DNA from 3 places in the Vibrio sp. A2-1 genome. Region 2 is predicted to be linked to each of the others. Evidence: predicted binding sites of a transcription regulator. Region 2 holds the regulator's gene; each other region holds the start of a gene.
The links. The regulator PurR, encoded in region 2, represses purine synthesis genes. The targets are predictions, from matches to a motif close to TNANGNAAACGTTTNCNTNA.
Positions count from the first base shown of each region.

Region 1: the regulator PurR is predicted to act here: its motif matches at 1,181-1,200, upstream of purT (formate-dependent phosphoribosylglycinamide formyltransferase).
Region 3: the regulator PurR is predicted to act here: its motif matches at 4,957-4,976, upstream of L3V33_RS07835 (phosphoribosylaminoimidazolesuccinocarboxamide synthase).

Region 1 is NZ_JAKKCO010000003.1:372,219-379,742, reverse strand. It holds gene purT (formate-dependent phosphoribosylglycinamide formyltransferase) at 1-1,115, opposite strand, end outside; gene cdd (cytidine deaminase) at 1,283-2,170, opposite strand; gene L3V33_RS13030 (LrgB family protein) at 2,528-3,205, opposite strand; gene L3V33_RS13025 (CidA/LrgA family protein) at 3,208-3,579, opposite strand; gene sbcB (exodeoxyribonuclease I) at 3,605-5,029, opposite strand; gene L3V33_RS13015 (DUF4402 domain-containing protein) at 6,067-6,501, shown strand; gene L3V33_RS13010 (DUF4402 domain-containing protein) at 6,554-6,991, shown strand; gene L3V33_RS13005 (DUF4832 domain-containing protein) at 6,988-7,524, shown strand, end outside.
Region 2 is NZ_JAKKCO010000002.1:222,055-229,578, reverse strand. It holds gene glgC (glucose-1-phosphate adenylyltransferase) at 1-59, shown strand, start outside; gene glgA (glycogen synthase GlgA) at 49-1,503, shown strand; gene L3V33_RS08695 (alpha/beta hydrolase) at 1,789-2,586, shown strand; gene L3V33_RS08690 (DUF2007 domain-containing protein) at 2,735-3,052, opposite strand; gene L3V33_RS08685 (TVP38/TMEM64 family protein) at 3,123-3,803, opposite strand; gene L3V33_RS08680 (TfoX/Sxy family DNA transformation protein) at 3,938-4,528, opposite strand; cyclic di-GMP riboswitch class I at 4,656-4,741, opposite strand; gene purR (HTH-type transcriptional repressor PurR) at 4,912-5,916, opposite strand; gene torD (molecular chaperone TorD) at 6,233-6,880, opposite strand; gene torR (two-component system response regulator TorR) at 7,165-7,524, shown strand, end outside.
Region 3 is NZ_JAKKCO010000002.1:19,554-27,077, reverse strand. It holds gene L3V33_RS07850 (NAD-dependent malic enzyme) at 1-394, opposite strand, end outside; gene L3V33_RS07845 (helicase-related protein) at 579-2,957, shown strand; gene L3V33_RS07840 (hypothetical protein) at 3,161-3,538, shown strand; gene L3V33_RS07835 (phosphoribosylaminoimidazolesuccinocarboxamide synthase) at 3,755-4,858, opposite strand; gene L3V33_RS07830 (SulA-like leucine-rich domain-containing protein) at 5,185-5,592, opposite strand; gene L3V33_RS07825 (hypothetical protein) at 5,922-6,110, opposite strand; gene L3V33_RS07820 (tetratricopeptide repeat protein) at 6,276-7,349, opposite strand; gene L3V33_RS07815 (OmpA family protein) at 7,507-7,524, opposite strand, start outside.

The DNA.
Region 1 (7,524 bases), on a different contig from region 2:
CTGTTACGACGAGTAAGCGCCACACCTAGACGACGGCGACCATCGATATCAGGCTTACCAAACAAGCGAACTTGCGTTTGTGGTGCGTCTAGAGCTTCTGTAAGACCTTCAAAACGAATATTGGTTGAAGTGCCTTGACCAAGGATAACCGCTGATGCACATGGACCGTATTGCGTGATTGATTTGATCGGCATACCAGTAAAGGCGCGTACGTGCAGTGCGAATTCCGATGAGTCTTGAGACATCAGAGTCACTAAGCCAGTATCGTGTGGGCGAGGGGACACTTCGTTGAAGATCACGTGGTCGCCTTTAACAAACAGCTCGACGCCGAAGATACCGTGACCACCTAGTGCATTAACCACTTGTTCAGCGGTGTATTGCGCGGTTTTAAGTGCATTGTCTGACATGACTTGTGGCTGCCATGACTCACGGTAATCACCATCTTCTTGGCGGTGACCGATAGGCGCACAGAAATGAACGCCATCAACAGCGCGAACGGTTAGAAGCGTAATTTCGTAATCAAAGTCGATGAAGCCTTCAACGATTACGCGACCCGCGCCAGTACGACCGCCTTCTTGTGCGTAGTCCCAAGACTTTTGAATGTCTTCTTCTGTTTTGATAACGCTTTGGCCTTTACCTGAAGAGCTCATTACTGGCTTAACAACACAAGGCATGCCCACGAATTCAACAGCGGCAGCGAAGTCTTCAAAGGTGTCTGCAAAGCGGTAAGGAGAAGTGCTCAGCTTTAGCTCTTCTGCAGCTAGGCGACGGATACCTTCGCGGTTCATCGTTAGCTTCGTCGCATTTGCAGTGGGAACGACATTTAAGCCTTGCGCTTCCAGCTCTACCAACTTGCTAGTGGCAATAGCTTCAATTTCAGGAACCACATAATCTGGTTTTTCAAGTTCAATGACTGCTTGCAGTGCATTGCCGTCTAACATGTCTAATACATGACTACGATGTGCAACTTGCATTGCGGGTGCGTCTGCGTAACGGTCACATGCAATAACTTCCAAGCCTAAACGTTGGCACTCGATAGCAACTTCTTTGCCGAGTTCACCTGAACCTAATAGAAGTACACGAGTAGCATTTTCACGAGTAGCAGTACCAAACATAGAAATTCCTTCCGATCTTTTGAGCGATTGATTGAAAACGGGGTGATCATACTTATTTCAATGATAAAAGCAAACGTTTGCGCAAGTTGTTGCGTTAATTACAGGTATAAAAAAAGCAGCCTCGTTAAATAGGGCTGCTTATTTAAAATTTTGTTAATTAGATGTACTTAGATTGCTAAGTAAGTCACTGGAATGTCGGGATTAATCGCTTCTAATGTAGATTGCGTATCCGCTAGGTGACTGATGCTACCTTCGGCAATTTCAACCAACGCTGCACTTTCAATCTGTTCAAAATCGAAGCCAGCCAGTTTAAGTTGAATCAACGCCACTTGTAGAGGAGGTAAGCTCGGGTTGAACGCTGCATTTTCAGCGTAAGCACCGGTGAAAACCTCACCCGACGTCAATTGCAGTGAAACACCACTTAGGTTTTTGGTGTAAGGAGCATGGCTGCGGTTTAGTGCTGCTAGCGCTTCTACAACAATAGGCGTTGTTTCTTCAGTCGTGTGCTTATGATCAAGCTTGGTCATTAGGCCAGTCGTCACACCTAAGTCAGCAGGGCCGAATGAGTCTGGCAGGTATTCTTGCAGAGACATTTCATCACGTTGTGGAAGCTGAACCTTAAGCTCTTTCGCTGTGGTCAGTTCGTTCATGAATTGACGACAGTGACCACAAGGGCTGAAATTGATTGTGATATCAGAGATACCTTGCTCGCCTTTCATCCAAGCGTGGCTGATTGCAGATTGCTCAGCGTGTACTGTTTGGCCAAGTTGAGCACCAGCAATTTCAAGGTTTGCACCAAAATACAGAGTGCCAGACAAACCACGCACGATTGCACCAACATAAAAGTCAGATAGCGGAGCGTAAGAATAGGCTGCGGCAAAAGGAAGTAGCGCAATACGTAGCTCGTCATCCGCTAAACCACTCGCTTGCAGTAGGCTAGCAAATTGTTCTGGAGACAATGTCGCGTCAAAGTTGTCTGCTAATACGATGTCACTCAAAAGTGCTTTGATTGCTGTTGGAGCACTTTCCAGCGCCAGGGTAATACGACTGTTCATGTTGAATCCTTAATTGACCTTAGGCTTTAATTCTATGCAATGCTCAGGAATTTTCTGTGACTTTGATCACTACTGCGTTGTTGTTGTTACATTGGTTTGCATAATTAGAGTGAGGTCACAGATGAAATCGATTGCAAGAGTAAAAACTACCATTGATATCGCACTTATTGCTTGAAATTGAGTTCGGTTTGTCACGTATTGATGAATAAATGAGAGAAAAAAGCCCAAGCTATCACTGAAATAATCAGGTTATGCTTGGGCTTATTGATATCTGTAACGCTTAAAAGTCGCGAACCAGTGAGTTTAGCTATTTACCAACTCATCGATTAGAGCGCGTATAAACTGTAATCAAAGTGGTTAAGAATAGAACCAAACCACGAGCGAAAATATACTCGGTGCAATGATTGAGGTGATAACCCCACAAAGAACCAATGCCAACGAACTGAATGCAGCATCTTCCTGATTCTTTTCAGCACAGGTCGCAGTACCTAAAGCGTGAGACACGGTACCCATGGTTAAACCACGCGCGATAGGGCTCTTAATGCCAATGAGATTGTAGATTGGGTAAGCAAAAATTGCCCCAAACAGACCAACAATCAATACCAGTATTGCCGCAATTGCTGCTTCACCACCTAAATGGCTCGACACTTCCATAGCAATTGGCGTGGTGACTGACTTACCTAATAAACTCGCAATCAAAGTTAAGTCCGCTTTAAAAGCCACTGCGATTAATGCTGTCGTTGTCATCGACATCACACTACCTAGCGTGCAAGCAAAGGTGATGATGCGCCAGTTGGCTCTGATTTGAGGTAGCTGTTCGTAAAGCGGATAAGCAAGGGCAACAACCGCAGGCTGCAGCATGTAGGTAATCCAGGTGTTGTCTGCATAGTAAGTCTCAAACGGTACTTTGAAGAACGTGAGTATCGGAATGATGATACCAATGCTGATCAGCAGGGGATTACACAGCGGTGAGTTTACTTTTTGACTTACCCAGCGAGCAAACAGGAATACCACGATGGTGAGTAGAATCCACATGATCAGTTACCTCTCGAAAGCAAGCGGTCTAAAAACCATGATAAGGACACCAACACCAGCAACGTGCCACCAACGGCGCTCGCCATAATTGGCAATGCGTTCGCGATGAGCATGTCGAAGTGATCCATCAACCCAACACTGATCGGAACAAACAGTAAGATCATTAGGCGGATAATCAAGCTTGCACCGGGTTGTACCCAGTGCGAAGGAACAATACCAATCACCATGGCGGCAAACAGAATCAACATGCCAAAAATACTGCCTGGGATTGAGGTATCCAAAAAGTGCTGTAACGCGTTACCTGCTGTAAGTGCACCTATGATTAAGGTGAAGGAGATTAAGCAGTAAACCAGCTGGATCAATCTTTCTTTCAAAGTGTTACGTCTCTTGATAATGGAATTAGCTAGCTAACTTTTCTACGTATTGATAAACCGACTTCAAGATAGCCATTTTCTTCTCGTCGCTTTCATGTTCATGCGCGAGGTTTTCAAGGTTGAGCATGTACTCTTCTAAACGGCTCTCATAAAACTCACGACAATGGTTCGCCCATTTCAATTGCTCAGCTTCGTCGAGCGTCCATGGGAAATGACGAGCACGGTAACGGAACAGTAACGATTTAATACGTTCATCACCGAAGGTGATGTCTAAAGCTGCCAAGTTATTTGGGTCAGTTTCGCGAATGATGTTCATCGCTGTTTTATCAGCAGGTGAAAAGAAACCGTCGTAAAGGTGTGTATCAACATCATCACTCTTTTCGTACTCTCGTTCTTGTGAGTACAGGCCGATCAGTTTTTCGCGGATCTCTGGGTGTTCGCGCAGCAGTGCCAAGTTCTTCAAGCATTGTTGACGATCGATACCGATGGTTTCGGCATTTTCAGCCGTCAGTGTTTTGGCTGGAGCAAGAATAGGGCACTTGTTCAGTTGAACCAATTTAATTGGTACGGGTAGCTCGTCTTCACCCAGTTCACTGCGTTTGGTGTAGAGTCTGTCTCTGAGTTCATCAGCGTCCAGTTCTAACAGTGGGCTTGGATCTTTGGCTAAATCAACCACGATAACGGCATTTTGATTGGTTGGGTGCCAAGCCATAGGCACAATCCAACTTGTGTAGTTGCAGTCACGGCCAAACATGCCCGAAACGTGCATCAATGGTGTCATGTTTACAATATCAACCAGGTCATTCAGCTTACGCTTATGACGCATGTTGTAAAGGTAATCGAACATCTTAGGTTGTGCAGCTTTCAGCTTCTTCGCTAACTCGATGGTCGCAATAACATCGGCCATCGCATCGTGCGCGTTCTCATGTTCAATGCCGTTTGCCACAGATAGGTGTTCTAGTTTGAAGCTTGGATAACCTTCTTCGTTCTCTGGCCAAACAATGCCTTCAGGACGCAGTGCGTGAACAGCGCGCATTACATCTAATAGATCCCAACGTGAGTTGCCGTTCTGCCAGCTCCACGCATATGGGTCGATGAAGTTTCGGTAGCAGGTGTAACGCGTTACCTCGTCATCGAATCGAATACTGTTGTAGCCAAGGCTTGTGGTATTTGGTTTCGCCAACTCAGCATGGATCTTAGCGATAAACTCTGGTTCAGGAAGACCTTGTGAAGCCGCTTTTTGTGGTGTGATACGGGTGATCAGTGCAGCTTCAGGCGCAGGGAGATAATCAGCGGGAGGTTGGCAATAGATAACCAGAGGCTCTCCAATAACATTGAAATCTTGATCGGTACGAACACCCGCAAACTGACTCGGACGGTCTTTTGCTGGGCTAACGCCCCACGTTTCGTAATCGAAAAAGAAGTAGGTCGGCTGATTATCTGAACTCATTGAATTTCCTGAACAGCAAGCGCGGAACGTTTACTGTGGCTGAAGGTTAGTTTTGTTCAGTATCTGATAGTATGCGGTACGCGTGCAACCCAGATCACAAATAAATTGCCGGAAAACGGTGCTTTACTATTCAATCGAGTCGGTGGGGAAGGTTTTGAATCCAATTGTGGCTTTTCTATGGTCACAATTCTGCCTGTGTACCTCTGTTTTCCCTATCTTTTCACCTTAGCTGTTGTAAGGCGAAGAGTCGGGTTTGAGGTTTACCGCGAATGAGTTTGTTTGTCTTTTACTCTAAAGCTGTGTGATTAGAAACATCTCGTTGTTTTTTGACTGGTGGCTAATCGGCTGTACCTGTAGCTAATCCGCTGTGCTTGTGTCTAAACCGCAGCGCAGATGTCTAATCCGTAGCACAGATGTTTAAACTGCTTCACTTGCCTGTCTTGGCTCTGTCCAATCAAGGTGTTTTTCGCAATACAATCCTCTTAGATTTAATTAATTTTTCGGTATTTATGATTGTCGGAGTTAATTTTACTGGAGTGTTATGTTTGTCTCATTTTTAATACTTTCTATAATCCGTGTTTGAATTGGATAAAAAGAAAGCTCTAATATTTCATTTTCATTACAGTTTATTTTAATTGTCAGTATGTTTCATTTTTGAGACTGCATTGCAACACGGTGAGCTATATAGTAGTTAACCTGAATATAATAAGGGTTTATCCTTGTCCTTTATTATTGTTCTTTATAGGGGGTTACTTTAATTAAGGTCTTTTTATAGAAATAATTACGTACAAAAATAAAGGAGTTAAGTGTAAAACCAGTTTTATATATAATTGGTGAAAATGAACCAATACCATCATTATTGTTAGTGTTATTTATATCAATTTGCGTGATCTTATTCTCACTGCGCCTCATTTCTTTATAAATAAGTGTCAATGTATATATTTTCTAAATAGGATTGTTGTTACTTAATTGTTAACTTTGATTGACTGTTAGGTAACCCTAATAATAAAGCCGATTTTATATAAAGGATTAAAAAAATGAACAAAGTCTTTAAGGTTGTTGCTGTATCTGCACTTTCTATCTCTTCAGCGAACGTTTTCGCTGTGAGTGACACTTTTGATGCAACACTAGAAGTAAAACAAGCAATTACAATGACAAAAACAAGTGATCTTGACTTTGGTATCATCACTTCAGACAACACAACGGACGTTGTTATCGCTCAAGGTGATGCTGGAGCTGCGGCATTTACTCTTTCTGGAGAATCTGGTGATGCAGTAACAGTAAGTATTTCTGATACTAACTTGGTTAACGGCGTAAATACGATTGCAGCTGAATTTGACTTTAATAACGCTATTACTCTTACCGGTGGTACTGCGGCTCTTAATATTGGTGGTACTGCACGTACTTCAAGTGCGACATTAGTTGCTGGTACATATACTGCTAACGTTGCGGTAGATGTTACTTACCAGTAATTAAATGAAACCAGTGTAATATTGTGGCTGCTATAAAGCAGCCGCTTTTACTATGAGTGTTCTATTCAAATACGCGATTTATATTGGTCTGATGATTTACTCCAGCCCTTTTCATGCACTTGAAATCATTCCTGAGAATATGGAAGTGAAATTTCCGGGTATGTATATCTCTGGGTCGGGCCAGAATGCGGATTCAAACCCATCCAATAGTCAGGTTTATGTGGTTCGTTTTTATGTTGAAGGTGAGCCTGGTAAAAAAATCGTGGTTTCTCTCCCTTCCAAGCAATATCTAAACCATTCTCGTAAATCCAAACGCCTGCGTATTAGAAAGTTCTATTTTGGTTGTGGCTTATCAAAGCGTGGTAGAGCCAAAATCAAAGGGAATGGAAGAAGCAAATTATTGTGTATTGGTGCCAAAGTGAAAATCGGCGCTAACCACCCAGCAGGCCTTTACACCAGTACAATCCCTTTTGAGGTTAATTATAAATGAAGTTGTTTATCTCATGTGTTCTCGGCTTAATCTTCACAACACAAGCCTATGCTCAGTTACTCATCGCACCGACTCGTTTTGTGCTGGATGCCGACACTTCGGTGACTGAAAAAATCGTCGTCGAAAACAATTCAGATCAACCGATTCGCTTGGAGATAAAACCGATTTATCGCCCGGTAAAGGCGAGTGGCTTAGTTCGAACTGACGCTAATATCGCGCAATCAGAAGATATCGCGAGTTGGATTAAAGTGTCACCACCAATAATTCGTGAACTTAAACCCAATCAAAGACGCACGGTTCGCTTACGTATGAATGCTTTACCTGCTGACATGGCTGATGGTGAATATCGTGCTTACTTGTGGTTTTCTCCAATAGCAAAAGCTGCAGAGCTATCAGACATTGCGTTATCTTCAAGTAAAACCAACAGTGATGGTTCAGCCTTTCAACTGAACTTTCACATCAACAGTTATGTACCCGTTTATGTTCAGAAAGGTGAGCAGGTGCAAGATGTTAAGTTTGCGTGTGACAACCAA
Region 2 (7,524 bases):
ACCACGTATCTGACGATGGTGTAGTTGTAATTTCTAAAGGAGCGCGAGTTGGTTACTAAAACTCTCTCGGTACTTTTTGTAGCGTCTGAAGTTGAAGGCTTGATTAAAAGTGGTGGCTTGGCTGATGTAGCCAAGGCACTGCCGAAAGCGTTACAAACACTCGAACAGGACGTTCGAGTGACTATCCCCGCGTATAGAAACATTCCAAACATTGATGCAGCCGAAGTCATTTTATCGACCGAGCTCGATCATTGGCCTCATACCGCTTACCAAGTCAAAAAACTGAGTGTAGAAGGTGTTCAAGTTTTTGGTATCGAATGTGCCAAATATTTCGACCGTCCAGAAATGTACGCAGAAAATAATCAAGCTTACGCAGATAACGGAGAGCGTTTCTCGTTCTTCAGTGCAGCCTGCCTTGATATGCTTCCTAAGCTTGCCTTCCAACCTGATATCATTCATGCAAATGACTGGCATACAGGCTTTGTTCCTTTTTTGCTTAAGTCACGTTATCAACAACATGATTTCTTTGAAAATACGCGCAGTGTTATCTCAATTCACAACGCAGTTTTCAAAGGTGTGTTCGCATACGATGAACTGCAATTTCTACCAGAAATGCATAGCTACAATGTGCCTGAAGCTTCAGTGAGTGACACGCATGTCACAATGCTGAGAGCCGGCGTGATGTGTGCTGATAAGGTGAACGCAGTCAGTCCAACGTATGCCGAGGAGCTGAAAACGGAATTAGGCAGTCACGGTATGGCAGCAGAATTCCAGTACAGATCCGCGGATCTTTTTGGCATTTTGAATGGTTGTGATTACGGAGCTTGGAACCCGGAAACGGACGCTTTCCTTCCTCGTAAATTCAAAGCGACAAAGCACAGCATGGTTCGTGGGAAGTCAGCTTGTAAGCAAAAATTGCAACAAGATGTTGGCCTCCCCGTCACCGATTGTGCGGTTTATGGCATGGTTTGTCGTTTGACTAATCAGAAAGGTGTTCATTACTTACTGCCTATCATCGAACAGTTTTTGAAAAACGATCTTCAGATCGTGATTGTCGGTACTGGTGATCCAGTTTTAGCGAGTCAGCTGAAAGAGCTGTCGGCACTTCACTCAGATAAGTTCTCGTTTGTAGAAGCGTATAATAATGAGCTTGCGCACTTAGTTGAAGCGGGTTCTGATTTCTTCTTGATGCCTTCGGAGTTCGAACCTTGTGGCTTAAACCAAATCTACAGCATGGCTTACGGTACGTTACCGATTGTTCGCTCTGTGGGCGGTTTAAAAGACAGTGTGAATGATTACGATCAGAATCCCGAGATAGCGACCGGCTTTGCTTTTGAAGAGCCAACACCGCAAGCGTTACTGGCAGTATTGCATCGTTCATTACTACTTTATGCACAAAATCCCGCTGAAATTAAGCGTGTTCAGCTTTACGCGATGCAACAAGACTTTAGTTGGGAAGATGCGGCAAAAGAATATCTTACGATGTACTATTCTGCATTTTAACGTGCTGAATTAGCTGTAAAATAAGCTGATGTATAACAACTGAACTTAATAGTAGAAGGCGCTCTGATAGTAGAGTGCCTTTTTGTTTTCTGGTCAGGTCACATCACGTTTAGGAAGAGAAAACTTGCAAACTCATTTTAGTCAGGTAGAAAAGGTGGGGTAGGTATTCACATGATTAATGTTAGGTTTGACACTATTATCACTTAAATTTCTTGATTGCGTGATATCCTTAGCCATCGCCTTGTGATGAGGCAGAGCTCCATTCCAATAATTAAAGCGATAGGTATGTCTGAGAGTTTACTATTTCATAAAACATTTACTCACCCTACGAGCGATGAGTGGGTTGTATTTGTGCATGGCGCAGGAGGCAGTTCCTCCATTTGGTTTAAGCAGATCAAAGCGTATAAACAGCACTTCAACTTGCTTCTCATTGATTTGAGAGGGCATGGTAAATCAGACAACATCCTCAAAGAGCTGATTTCGAATCGTTATACGTTCAAAGCGGTAACGCTCGATATTCTTAAGGTGTTAGACCATCTGAAAATCCGTTCTGCACACTTTGTAGGCATGTCTTTGGGCACGATTATTGTCCGTAATGTCGCAGAGCTAGCGGCTGGTCGAGTACGTTCAATGGTGCTAGGTGGTGCCGTGACCAAACTCAACACTCGCTCTCAAGTCTTAATCAAGTTGGGTAACTTGAGTAAGCACATCATTCCTTATATGTGGTTATACAGCCTTTTTGCTTACGTTGTGATGCCACAAAAAAGCCAAAAAGAATCACGTCACCTGTTTATCCGCGAAGCTAAAAAGCTGTGCCAAAAAGAGTTTAAACGCTGGTTTATCCTTACGGCTGATGTGAACCCATTGATGAAGTACTTCAAAGACCGAGAGTTGCCGATTCCAACTTTGTATTTGATGGGCGAGCGCGACTACATGTTCATCAAGCCAGTAAAAGAAATGGTAGAGGCGCATAAGTCGAGCGAGCTAGTAGAAATTCCGAATTGTGGACACGTATGTAACGTAGAAAACCCTGAAGAATTCAATCAACGATCTATCGCTTTTATTCAAAAGCAAATTCAGTGATTATCTCGATTCTTCATCAGAACAGACGCTCGAATAGAATTGAGACAAAAACGGGAAGCTAATTTTAGCTTCCCGTTTTTATTTGGAGGAGGTATCTGACCGAGTGGTTATAAAAGGCCGTTGGAGCCACTTTACCTTTCAAAACCTGCTATTCAGGTGAAGCAGCACCGCACTGCCAACAAGAACCGAATTGTGCTTCGTTGACTTCATGACATTCTGCGCAACGCCACTCTTCATAAATGATCGAATCTTGCTGTTTCTGGTAGTCATTAACAACTGCCCGGGCTTTGCTCGCCAACTCTGGCTCATATAACCATACGTAAGGGTCAGTTTCTTCGGTAAATGGGATTTCCCCTTTCAAACCGAATAACCCTTCACCACGAACTTCACACGCAATATTCACACTTTCTAGTAATCCACAAATGATGTGGGCTTCTGTCGGATTCGATGCACTGAAGATTTTCATTGAGATAGAACCTTATCTGGCTATATGCGTTATTTAGCTATTATAGGTACACGTTATTCAGTTATATACGTTATTCAGCCACAGGTGCTGAGCGAAATTTATTCATCAACCATTTAGCAATGATTGGGAATACACCCAGTAAGGCAAATGACAATAGTACTGAAGGGGACACGATACCCGAAAGTGAATCAATTTCCGCGAGTTGAGTACCAGCATTCAAGAAAACAGCGGTACCCGGTAACATCCCTATTTGACTCGTGATGTAGTAACGACTCACGGATATCGGTGTTAGACCCATCAACAGATTGATAAGGAAAAATGGGAATACAGGAATCAGACGCAGAGAAAACAAGTAAAATGCTCCGTCTTTTTCAACGCCCTTGTTAATCGTTGCTAATTTGTCACCAAATTTGGTTTGGATCCAGTCACGTAAAAGGTAGCGGCTACTTAGAAATGCGAGGGTTGCACCAATGGCACTGGCGAAAGAGACCAGCAGCAAACTATTCCAGAAACCAAATAGCGCAGCTCCTAACAGGGTCACAACAGCAGCACCAGGAATTGAGAAAGCAGTAATCATTACATATGCGACAAAATAGATAGCAGCGGCAGCAATGAAGTTGCTATCAATGTAGTCATTTAAAACGGCTTGTTGGGCCTTGGCATTTTCAAGCGTTAGGTATTGGCCGAAATTGACGCCTAACAAGACGATGGTTACGACCAACACAATACCCAATATCATTTTCTTACTCATTGATACTTCCTCTAAATTTTCAATGTATACCATTAGTATAGATAGACAGGCAAAGCATAGATTAACTTTCAGCAGATATAAAAAAAGCCGCAGTAAATGCGGCTTAGTTATATAGATAATTTGCACTGACAATGTTAATTGACGCGATTGATAAGCTCTTCACGACGCTGCTGCGGTATAACAGACCAATGTGTGCCATTGATCGCGCCTTCTAACGCCCAAAGTAGTTCAATACTGACAGAAGACGCATGTGATTCTTTGATGGCGTTAAATGCGTTTACAGAGCCAGATTCATATAAACGTTCTACGGAATCGATCCCTGCTTTTTTCAACATACGCTCAGTGGCGAGTCGAAGGTTGGGCAGATCTTTGAGTCGAGTAGGCTTAGCTGAAGATTGCTCAGCTTTTTCTTCTTTAGCAAAACCCAGAGACGTCGTTGCAAGCTGCAAGATTTTCTCTTGGTCTTGCCACAGGCCTTCGGGTAAAGCGAAATATTTAGTAACGACAGGGAAACCACGTTTTTTGTAGACGTACGGTTGAAACCCTTGTTGTTCGAACTGTTTCGTTGTGCATTTGTCTGCTCGTATGTGCAGCTGGTCATTTACAACCAGAGCAAACATAGTGTCATCAGCAAAAAGACCGAAGCCACCAAACATCGAGCGTGATTTTATTTTTCCTAGGGATTCAAATAATTTCATTGAATCCTTTAGTATCGGTTTATCCATGTTATTTATCTCGGTGTATTTGAACTACGCCACCAAATAAGCAGGTCCGAGAGATTAGCAAAATGTTGCAATTAAATTGTCAATTAGCCGTAAATTACTAAATTATTAGTAGTTACTGCATTTTGCCATCGGTAACCCCGCTACCATACCAACGAGTGGTTTAGGCCGGAAGCTTTGCGTCTCACTCTTTCAAGTGATTTGCCCTGTGCGTGACTGATTGAATAGAATAAAGTTTTTGTTGAATGAGGCTCACACTTGTTATTTCAAAATGTGATATTGCTTCAATTAATGATCTTTCCAGTATGATACCAGGTTCATTCATGTTGTTGATAAAAAAAGCGCACCTAAAGGTGCGCTTAATTATATTAAACTGAATTTATCAATTAATTTAACGTTTTAACTGTGCTTCGCTCAACAATTTCAGGGTGCATTTCGAACACACGCTTTTCATGGTCTTTATCTTTGATGCGTTCTAACAAAATTTCGAAAGCGTTCTTACCAACACGACGTTTGGGTTGGTGAACCGTTGTTAACGGCGGAGAGAAGTATTCAGCCAACTCGATGTTGTCATAGCCGATCACTGAAATATCTTCAGGGATACGAATTCCTTTCTCTTGCAATCTGCTCATTAGGCCGAGTGCCATCGTGTCGTTAAAACAGAATACGGCCGTTGGGCGATCTACCATCTTAATGATTTTCTCTGCAGCAAGAACCGCAGTATCACACTCGAAGTTACCTTCAATGATCATGTTATCATCGGTAGCAATCTTAGCTTCGTTGAGTGCGCGTTTGTAACCCGCGATGCGTTCAACACATGCCGCTTTGTCTAAGTGGCCACTTAAACAAGCAATCTTGGAGTGACCGTGCTCAATGAGGTATTTGGTCGCTAGGTAACCACCTTCCTCAGAGTTGTCGATGATCTTATCTGCTTGAGAACTCTCAGGGCCCCAATCCATAATCACTTTAGGAATGTCAGCGTGACGGTCTAACATGCCTCTTAGCTCTTCAGTTAGGTCAGAACACATAACTAAGATGCCATCTACACGTTTCTCTGCAAGCATTCGAATGTAGTCACGTTGCTTCTCATAGATACCGCCCGTATTACACAGAATCAAAGTGTAACCTTGACGGTAGCAGTAGCTTTCAACACCATCGATAACTTCAGAGAAGAATAGGTTAGTTGATTGAGTAACTAGCATGCCGATAGTGCGGGTTGTATTGCACTTCAAACTACGAGCAACGGCACTTGGTGCATAGTTCAGTTCGTCTACGGCTTTATTTACTTTTTCTTGCGTCGCTTCTGCAACAAAGCGAGTTTTGTTGATTACGTGAGAAACGGTTGTTGTTGATACGCCTGCTAAGCGAGCGACATCTTTTATAGTGGCCATGGTTTTATCCTATTAGAAGCTACTTTCCCAAAGTACGGAATGAAGTAGCCGTTAAGCTACCTAACTAAGAGCTTAAATTTGTAGGGCTCTTTGGGTACTAAAGTGCTAAAAAACAAAAAACCGCTATTGAGCGGCTTGTCTTAACACCGAAATGCTCAAAACTATAATAAGCATAGCATTTCGTGAATGTTTCATATTTTATCGTTTGCGGTCACAATTTTAGACTGACTAGAAATTACTCGCAATAAAATTCACCCGGAAATCCGGGTGAATTGTCACATTCTTCTGAATTTATTTAACGAGTCATCCAATAAGCTTATTCACCAGCGAGGTATTGGGTGTCCAATTTACAGAATGCAAGTAGCAGAGATGAGACTGATGCGTAGAAACCGAATTCGTCAACGTCATGACATTTAACGTTGAACTTTGGTACCCAAGTAAGAAGTTGTTGCTCGATAAATTGCTGTTGAACAATGAACGATTTCTCTAGCTCTTCTTCAAGTTCCGTTTCATTAGAACGGATGATCAAGTTGCCAAGGAAGTCGAGTGCGATAGCGATGTGGTCAGCTGGTTCTTTTAGGTCTTGGTTCACCACTAAGTTGTGCTTGGCCATGATCTCTTCCATATCTTTTGCTGGCTTATCATTCAAAAGGCCAGTCTCACCGATATACATAGAAGCGTAAGGAAGTGCGCCATGCTTATCTGTTTTTAAGAATAAGTCACAGAAGTCAGCAGACAATTCTAGTTGAGCATCCTCACGCGTTTGTAGGCGGTTTAGCGCATCCACTAGGCTATCGATCGCCGGCTTTAGTGTTTCATTTTCGCCTAAACCAGTTAGGAAAGAACGAATTTCAACAGAGTGGTAGTGATCGAGTTCTTCTTGAGTGAGCTCTTTAGCGAATAAGCTTGATAGCCACCAGTATATTTCTGCTCTTTGCTCGTTGAACGCTTTCGTATCTTTCATTTCTTAGATCCTGATTTAGTCTTGTGGTGTTACTTATATGCATCTTGAAGTTACTTGTGCAAAGCACACCAAGGCTGAATAACAAGGTTATTTGCGAAACGCAAAGTTACTCGTTAGTAGTAATGCCTATATTGAATTGCGATGGACGATAAATAGCAAGGTTTAAGATTGTCTTGTATCAAAAAAGATCCATGTTTCTGGCTTTTATCTTGTGTACCACTAGAATTGTTACGAGTTATGAATAGAATAGTCACTGAAACTATTAAATAAGAAAAGTGGTGTAGATGAGCTATCACGTATTAGTCGTAGAAGATGATGTGGTAACCCGCAGTAAACTGGTCGGATACTTCCAGAACGAAGGTTACACAGTAAGCGAAGCGGAAAGCGGCGCTCAAATGAGAAACGTGTTAGAAGATAATAACGTTGACCTCATTATGCTGGACATCAACTTACCAGGCGAAGATGGATTGATGCTAACTCGCGAATTACGCAGTCAATCAGACATTGGAATTATTTTAGTTACTGGACGCACGGATAGCATCGACAAAATCGTTGGCCTTGAAATGGGCGCTGACGATTACGTTACTAAACCCTTCGAACTTCGCGAGTTATTGGTTCGAGTTAAAAACCTACTTTGGCGCATT
Region 3 (7,524 bases), 200 kb from region 2:
TACGATCGCGGTTCGGGTATGAGATAAACAGACCACGGCCACGACGGTAAATATTTGAGAAGTTCTCACATGCTGCGCCAACCGTTGGCGTGTAAATGATAGGCATCATTTCAGAAATGTGGTTTTGAACTAAACGATAAAAAAGCGTTTCATTAGTGTCTTGGATGTTACGAAGGTAGATATGTTTATCCATATCACTTTCGAAGTTACAATATTGCTTGTATGCACGTCCTACTTGCTCTTGGATTGTTTCGGTCGTTTCCGGTAACAAGCCTTCAAGGTTGAAAGAACTGCGCTCTTCAGCAGAGAATGCGCTGCCTTTGTTTAGAAGAGGGGTACTTAGTAGAGCAGGACCAGCATAAGGGATATATAGAGGGCGTTTATCGTTGTTCATTGGATGCCTAATATGGGAGAAAGGGTAACCGAAAAATGATAACGGTTTAGTTATTCAATTGTAAATAGTTTCCCTCCGATCTTTGCAAACAAAATGATATTCTTACCCATGTCCCACACTTATCGAATTCTAGCGCCATAATTCGTTATACTTCGCTCACACTTTTTCGCGACTCCTCCTTTTTATGTCATTACTTCCTATCGATTCTTATCAAAACGTATTCCACGAGCAAATCGCCAATTCTCACCTTGTAGTCGAAGCTGAAACCGGATCGGGTAAATCAACGCGTTTGCCACTTTGGGCTTCTCAGCATGGACGAGTGCTGGTGGTGGAACCAAGACGTATCGCGTGTACGTCATTGGCTAAATACCTCGCACAGCAATCGGGTGAGAAGATTGGTGACAAGGTTGGTTATGCGATTAAACTTGAGTCGAAGTACAACGAGCAAACCAATATTGTTTTTGCGACTCCCGGTATTGCGCTGCGTTGGTTATCAGAAGATGGATTAGCCAGTTTTGATGTGATTGTGGTGGATGAGTTTCACGAGAGGCGATGGGACATTGATCTGCTGGTGGCGATTCTCAAACAAAAAGAGAGCCAGCGCTTGGTGATCACGTCAGCAACCATTGAAGGGGAGCGTCTTGCTCATTACTTGGATGCGAATCGAATTAGCTGTGAAGGCCGAACTTATCAAGTTGCTATTGAACACAGGGCGAATGAATCAAGAGCACTGCCCGATATTCGACATCTAGAGCAACGCATTGCTGAAGAAGTGAATCACCAACTCTTAGCTTCTCAAGGTGATATCTTGGTTTTTCTGCCGGGTAAAAAAGAGATCGTGCAATGTGAACAAGCCTTGGCAAAGAATCCAGATATCCAAGTGGTGAAGTTGCATGCGTCGGTCAGTGAAAAAGAACGAGATCTAGCGTTATCGGGTCGTAATATCAATACTGAAGGTAATGGCCTGAGAAAGGTCATACTTGCGACCAACGTTGCTGAAACCTCCCTCACCATACCTGATATTGGTGTGGTGATAGATTCAGGATTAGAAAGACGCACCGTTCAACGAAACGGAAGAACCACACTGATGCTTAAATCCATATCACGAGCGAGTGCCAAGCAACGATCTGGCCGTGCGGGTAGGGTGATGGATGGTGTTTGCGTTCGTCTGTATGGCGAACACGCGGCATTAGAGTTAGTCACGCCTCCTGAATTGCAGCGTGAAGAGCTGACAGAACCTATGTTGGCCGCGGCATGTTGTGGTGCTCCGCTTGAGAGCTTGTCCTTCCTTGATCCTATTCCTGAGAAGTCATTAAACAGCGCGATTCAAACCTTGCTGACGATGGAAGCGATTAACGCCAATCATCAAATTACCGAGCATGGAAAGAAACTTTATCCGCTGCCGATTGATGCTTTGTATGCCGATATTGTTACTCGAATCAAAACCAAAGCATTAAAAGAAGCGATGGTCGATCTCACAGCGGCGTTGTCCGTTCCTGCTCGCTTGTACCAATTACCAAACAATGCAGAACATTTGGAAGCGCTGGCTCAGCAAGAAAAGGAAGGGTGTGATCTAAGCCTGTTGATTCAGATTGTTCGTGGTCGCGATTATCCGCATTTAGAAATCGACCAACAGGCACTGAATGAAGCACAAGGGCTGGCAAAGCAAATGCGTGAGGTGTTTGAACTTCCTCAGTTAGAAGTCGCGTCACGTTTCCAACGTATTGAACTGCTTAAGACTATTGTGAATTTGCATCCTGAGCTGGTGTTTGTGTGCCGACTGAAGAGGAAAGAAGCCTTTGCCAATGGAGTGTTAGAGGTAGTACTCGGCCGTCAGAATCGTTTCCCGGACAATGCACAAGCGATGTTGGTGCTTGATACCCATAGTTTGCCGGGAAGAGGTGTTAAGCAAACACTGACCTTAGCGACGGTCACGGCACCTATTCCTCTTGATCTTATCATTGAAGCTGAACTCGGAGAGTGGGAGCAAGGTGAAACAAGAGTAAATGATGATGGAGTCTTTACCGAAATGGCTTTGGTGTACGCAGGCCGTACAATTGCGACCAAGCTCGTCGCGGCTGAAGGGCAACTATCATTAAAGCCTATTGTCGATCTTGTGTTAAAAGGCGTCCAACTGCCCGGTTTTGCAAAGGATCGTACTCAAGAAATCAGACACTGGCAGTTGTATGTAAAACTTGGGCTCGATGAACAAACAAAATATACTCCTGAGATCGAGCAACTTAGCTTTGAACTATGGTTTATACAACAGCTTGAGGTGTTAGGGGTTACCGATGTCAGCGAGCTAGAAATGTTTGAACATTCAGACATTCCATTTGATGGTATCCCAGAATGGCTCTATTCAGAGTTCTCTGAAAAATACCCGTTTGCACTGAGCCTTGCCGACTTACAACTCGATGTAGAATACTTGCCCGCGCGAAAGCTGATTTACGTGCACTATCAATCGGGTAGCCGAAAGTTATCACCAAAACGCTGGGAGCTGCCTACATGGTCTGGCTGGCGTATTCAATACAAAAAAGCGAGCCGGATAATTGATATAAAATAGATAGATAAGTTTTATCTCTAAAATATTAATCAAATAGGTGCATATATGATTATTCAGTGCTTATTTTGTTACAAAATTGATTTTTATATGCCTTTTTAACCAATCAAAAGGTCATAAAAGACTATTCTTCTATATCCTATTGCTATAAAGAAAGAGTTGATAGATATTGAGTATATTGTGTTGTCAAAGTGTCGGGGGACATCATGGATAAACAGATAGAGACGCGTGTAGAGTTCGATTACACAACCTTTCTTGGCGCCTCATGCAGTAAAAAATGGACTTTTCTGGAAGCACTAACCACAATTGCACCAGTATTCAGTACCGTCTGGCGAGATAGCATTAAAGAGCTAGCAAGCCCTGAAGATCGTTTATGGCAGATGGCATTAAAATCAATGTCGACGCGTAAAAGTGATGAGTCGAACATTGTTACCTTACTTAAGCTAGCTAGGCTGGAAGGGATCAATGAGCTCAAAGTTGTTATGCCATATTCTCTTGAAGAAGAGCAGATAGAGTACATTGAGACGCGCAGTCATTTGGTGATCGCCGAGAATACTGGAGAAGAGTTTACTATCAAGCTGTAATCTCTCAGTATTGCTTAGAGCTTAGAGCTTAGAGCTTAGAGCTTAGAGCTTAGAGCTTAGAGCTTAGAGCTTAGAGCTTAGAGCTTATAGCATGCAGCTTAGAAGCTAGCTTAAAGAATATTAAAACCGCACATGTAAGAAGGGCCTCAATAATGATGAGGCCCTTTTAGTATCTGGAACTTGTGTTTACGAGCTTACTCGCTTTCTAGAATGCAATCAGTCAACTAGACCATAGTCAGCACGCAGTACATCGATAATTTCTTGCTTAGGATTTTCGCTCAGTACGATCTCTGCACCTGTGATTTTCGCTGCGATATCAAGATAAGTACGAGACAGAGACATCAGTGAATCAAGAGGTAACTCATTGTCACGAGCTAATGCTTCACGTTCTGGCATGCGTTCTTTGTTCAAAAGGATGTCTGCATCAGGGAAGTAGTTAAGCAAGAACTGACGGAAACCCTCTTTAGAGTTTTCAACGATGTTGCCTTTGTTGTATTCCTGAGTATCCCAAATACGAGATGAATCCGGAGTACCGACTTCGTCCATGTAGATCAGCTTTTCTTTACCTTGAGCATCGTTGACGTAACCAAATTCAAACTTTGTATCCACAAAGGTTTGGTCGACTTTCGCGAGTGCTTGGCTGATAACGTTGAAGCCTTCTTTTAGCAGCTTCTCGTAGTGTGCGATATCGCTTGCTTGAGTAAAGTTGAACGCTGCGAAGTTATCTTCGATGTTGTTACGCGAGATGTTCACATCGTCAGCTTCTGGAACACCAGGGATACCTTTCAAAATCCCTTTTGTTGAAGGCGTGATCAGTAGCTCAGGTAGCTTCTTGTCTTTCTCGAGACCTTCCGGCATTTCGATACCACAGAATTCACGTTCGCCGTTTGCGTATGCACGCCACATTGAACCTGTGATGTATTGACGACAAATTGCTTCGATCATAACTGGGCGAGCTTTTTGTACAATCCATACAAACGGGTGAGGGATATCAAGAATATGACTGTCAGCAAGTCCGTTGTCTTTAAACAATTTGAACCAGTGGTTAGAGATAGCATTCAGAGCCGCTCCCTTACCTGGAACACCCTTAAGATTACCTTCACCACGCCAGATACAATCGAATGCAGAGATACGGTCACTGATCACCATGATTGCTAAAGGCGCATCTGGTGCTACATCGTAGCCTTTCTCTTTGATTAGTCGTTGACTATCTTCTTCAGTTAACCAGTAGACTGAGCGAACTTTGCCACTGTGGACAGGTTTGTCAGTACGGATTGGTAGGTCATCATTTACGGCAAGAACTTGATCAGCAAGGCTCATTTAGACATTCCTATCTTTTATCAAACGTCATACAGAGAAGTGCGGTGTGCACATGATTAGACGGGCATTATACTCAATCTACTATTTCCTTCCAGATAAAAAGCAAACGATTGCTAAATCTATTGTTTAAATAAAAACCCCCGCCTAACAATTCGCCAAAAAATAGGCGAATCGTAGGGCAGGGGAAGGCAGTATATTTGGACTGTGTTTTGGAGCTATGCGGTTAAGTTAACTTAAGTTTGTTAGCTAAACGATTAAGCTATGTTTGTGGGCCATGTTTTTGAGCCAACATGTTATTAAGCCAAAATTTTATTAAGCAAGGTGGCTTAGTGAATGCGCTCTGAATTCGCATCCATAAAGAACACTTCACACTGAAAGCGCATTCCTAATGTTCTTAGGTATTGCTGACTGAATTGATCAATCGATGCACTTGCCACAATCGCACTCGCATTCTTAGAGCGAATGGCTTTCTCTACGGTTTCTACCTCAGTCATTTGATGAGAGGCTTTCATATGAATAACTCGGTCGCAGCAAACATTATGTTGCTTCAGCTGCTTAGCGGATGGTCTCGGTGTTTGAGCGGTAAATAGTAGCCACTGATGTTGGTTGGACAGCAACGCCATTCTTGCAAATAACGCTTCCTCGTTTGAATTTTTGCTTTTACGAGAAACTGATGTAAATGCGCAGTGAACTAGCGGGCTAGAGTGTTGGGCTTTAACGTGTGCTTGAATCATTTTGCTGTCCTTATATACATGCTGTATGTGTATACAGTAGTTTTAGTTGCTTATAAGATCAAGCGTTTTTTGCGGGATTATTGGACGATTCTGTCTGACGTTATAAGTGTTATGTTGTTAAGTGATTGAAATTATTTAATAAATTAAATTCGAATGAATTTTCTGTTTTGTCTCATAATTTGAAGAAATGTGAGCTTTATACAGGTGTATACAGTGGTTTGACAGAAAAGTACTGTATACGCCTGTATAGAAGAGAGAAGAGAGAAAATCTAAAACCACAGACACAAAAAAAGCGCCTTAGGCGCTTTCTTATATTTCAACGGTGTTGCTTATCTCAATGTCGCTTGGGAGAGTTTTGCTCTCATTTCCATTTCACCAATATTGAACTGGCGAACATCAATGGTTGCAATATCATTGCACTCATTACATGCATGATGACACTTACCATCTAGGTAGTCGTGCTTTTTAACTAGGCTTGGCTTTTTGCACCAATCACAAACGCCTTCTATTGTGAACATATTCTCTCCTCACCTGTTTAAGTCAGGTGTATTTTCGGCGCAAATTATGACACAAGTAAGACCCATTAGTTAATAGTTTGTTACCCGTTTTTGAGAGGGGGATCGATTGCAACACTAATAAAATCGATATCTTTGCGACCTTGAAAATTTAATATGTGTAGTTGTTTACGATTTTGTAACATTTTGTAAAATGGTTTTTAGCGCATTGTTCAAACGTTTCATTTCTTCGTCACATCCGTGACCATCTGGATGGTAGATCTTTGATAATTGTTTGTATCGTATCTTGATGCTTTTCTGGTCCGGAATTGAGCTAGGCGTGTAGCCAAATAGCGCACAGGCTACCTGAAAATTGTTCAAACTCTTGTTGTTTTTCTGCTTCTTCAGTTCGTTATAGATAGTCTGAAGTTGGCGCTTTTGCTGTTTGATGGTGAAGTCTTTCGCGCTAAGCTGCGCTTCAAGTGTCTGTTGTTGCTGATTTAACTCACCAGACTTCAGGATCTGTCGCTTTCGCGATACAACCAGAGTCGCGCTGATACTCACTATTGCAATTAAAACGGCCAGTACTGCGCCACTTATATAGTCAGAGCTTGTTAGCTCGTGATTAGGTCGTTGTTGACCAGACATCTCTTGGCTTGTGCTGGCTTCTGTATCGATGCCGTCATTGAGCTGCTCAATCGAAGAGATCTGCTTGGCGCGTTGTTGGTTAAATTGTGCTTCCAGAACGCGATTGTAACCATCTTCTGCATCAGGGTTGTCTTTTAGGGCCGCTTCATACCATAGCTGTGCTGCATCTAATGGTTGGAGTAGATCTTTCTCAAGCGAGGACTCATAGATCTTTGCGACCTCAACTGAGGCGCGTTTGTTACCTTGCAATGCTGATTTGATAAACCATTCTAAAGCTAGTTTGTTGCTTTGCTCTACACCTGTCCCTGATAAATATAATTCAGCCAGCCTAAATTGCGCATTTGTATTGCCGTTATCCGCTGATTGCGAGTACCAATAAAATGCATCGCTGGTGCTCAAAGGGACGTCGACACCCGATTCATAAGCTTGAGCTAATTGGTATTGAGAAACTGGATCTTGAGGTTGTGACTCTTGAGGTTGTGACTTTATTGAAAATTCATCACTGCTTTCTGCGTGAACGAAATGTGGAATGGACAACTGTATCGTGGAAAAAATGAGGGCTAGAAATAGAGGCCTAAGAAATGACGATGACAGAAAGTTGGATAGGATAAGCAAAAGATAAGTCTCGTAAAAAAGCCCAGTCCCGATGTATCAGGATGAATACGCTATGTGCCTGAGTGTTAAGTCGTAACGCTTAAAATAAGCGATACGAATGACAAGCAACTATATAGTGGTTAATTCAATAGATAAAGGTAACTGGGCTGTAATCGTGCTACTTAAGCGGCAAGAT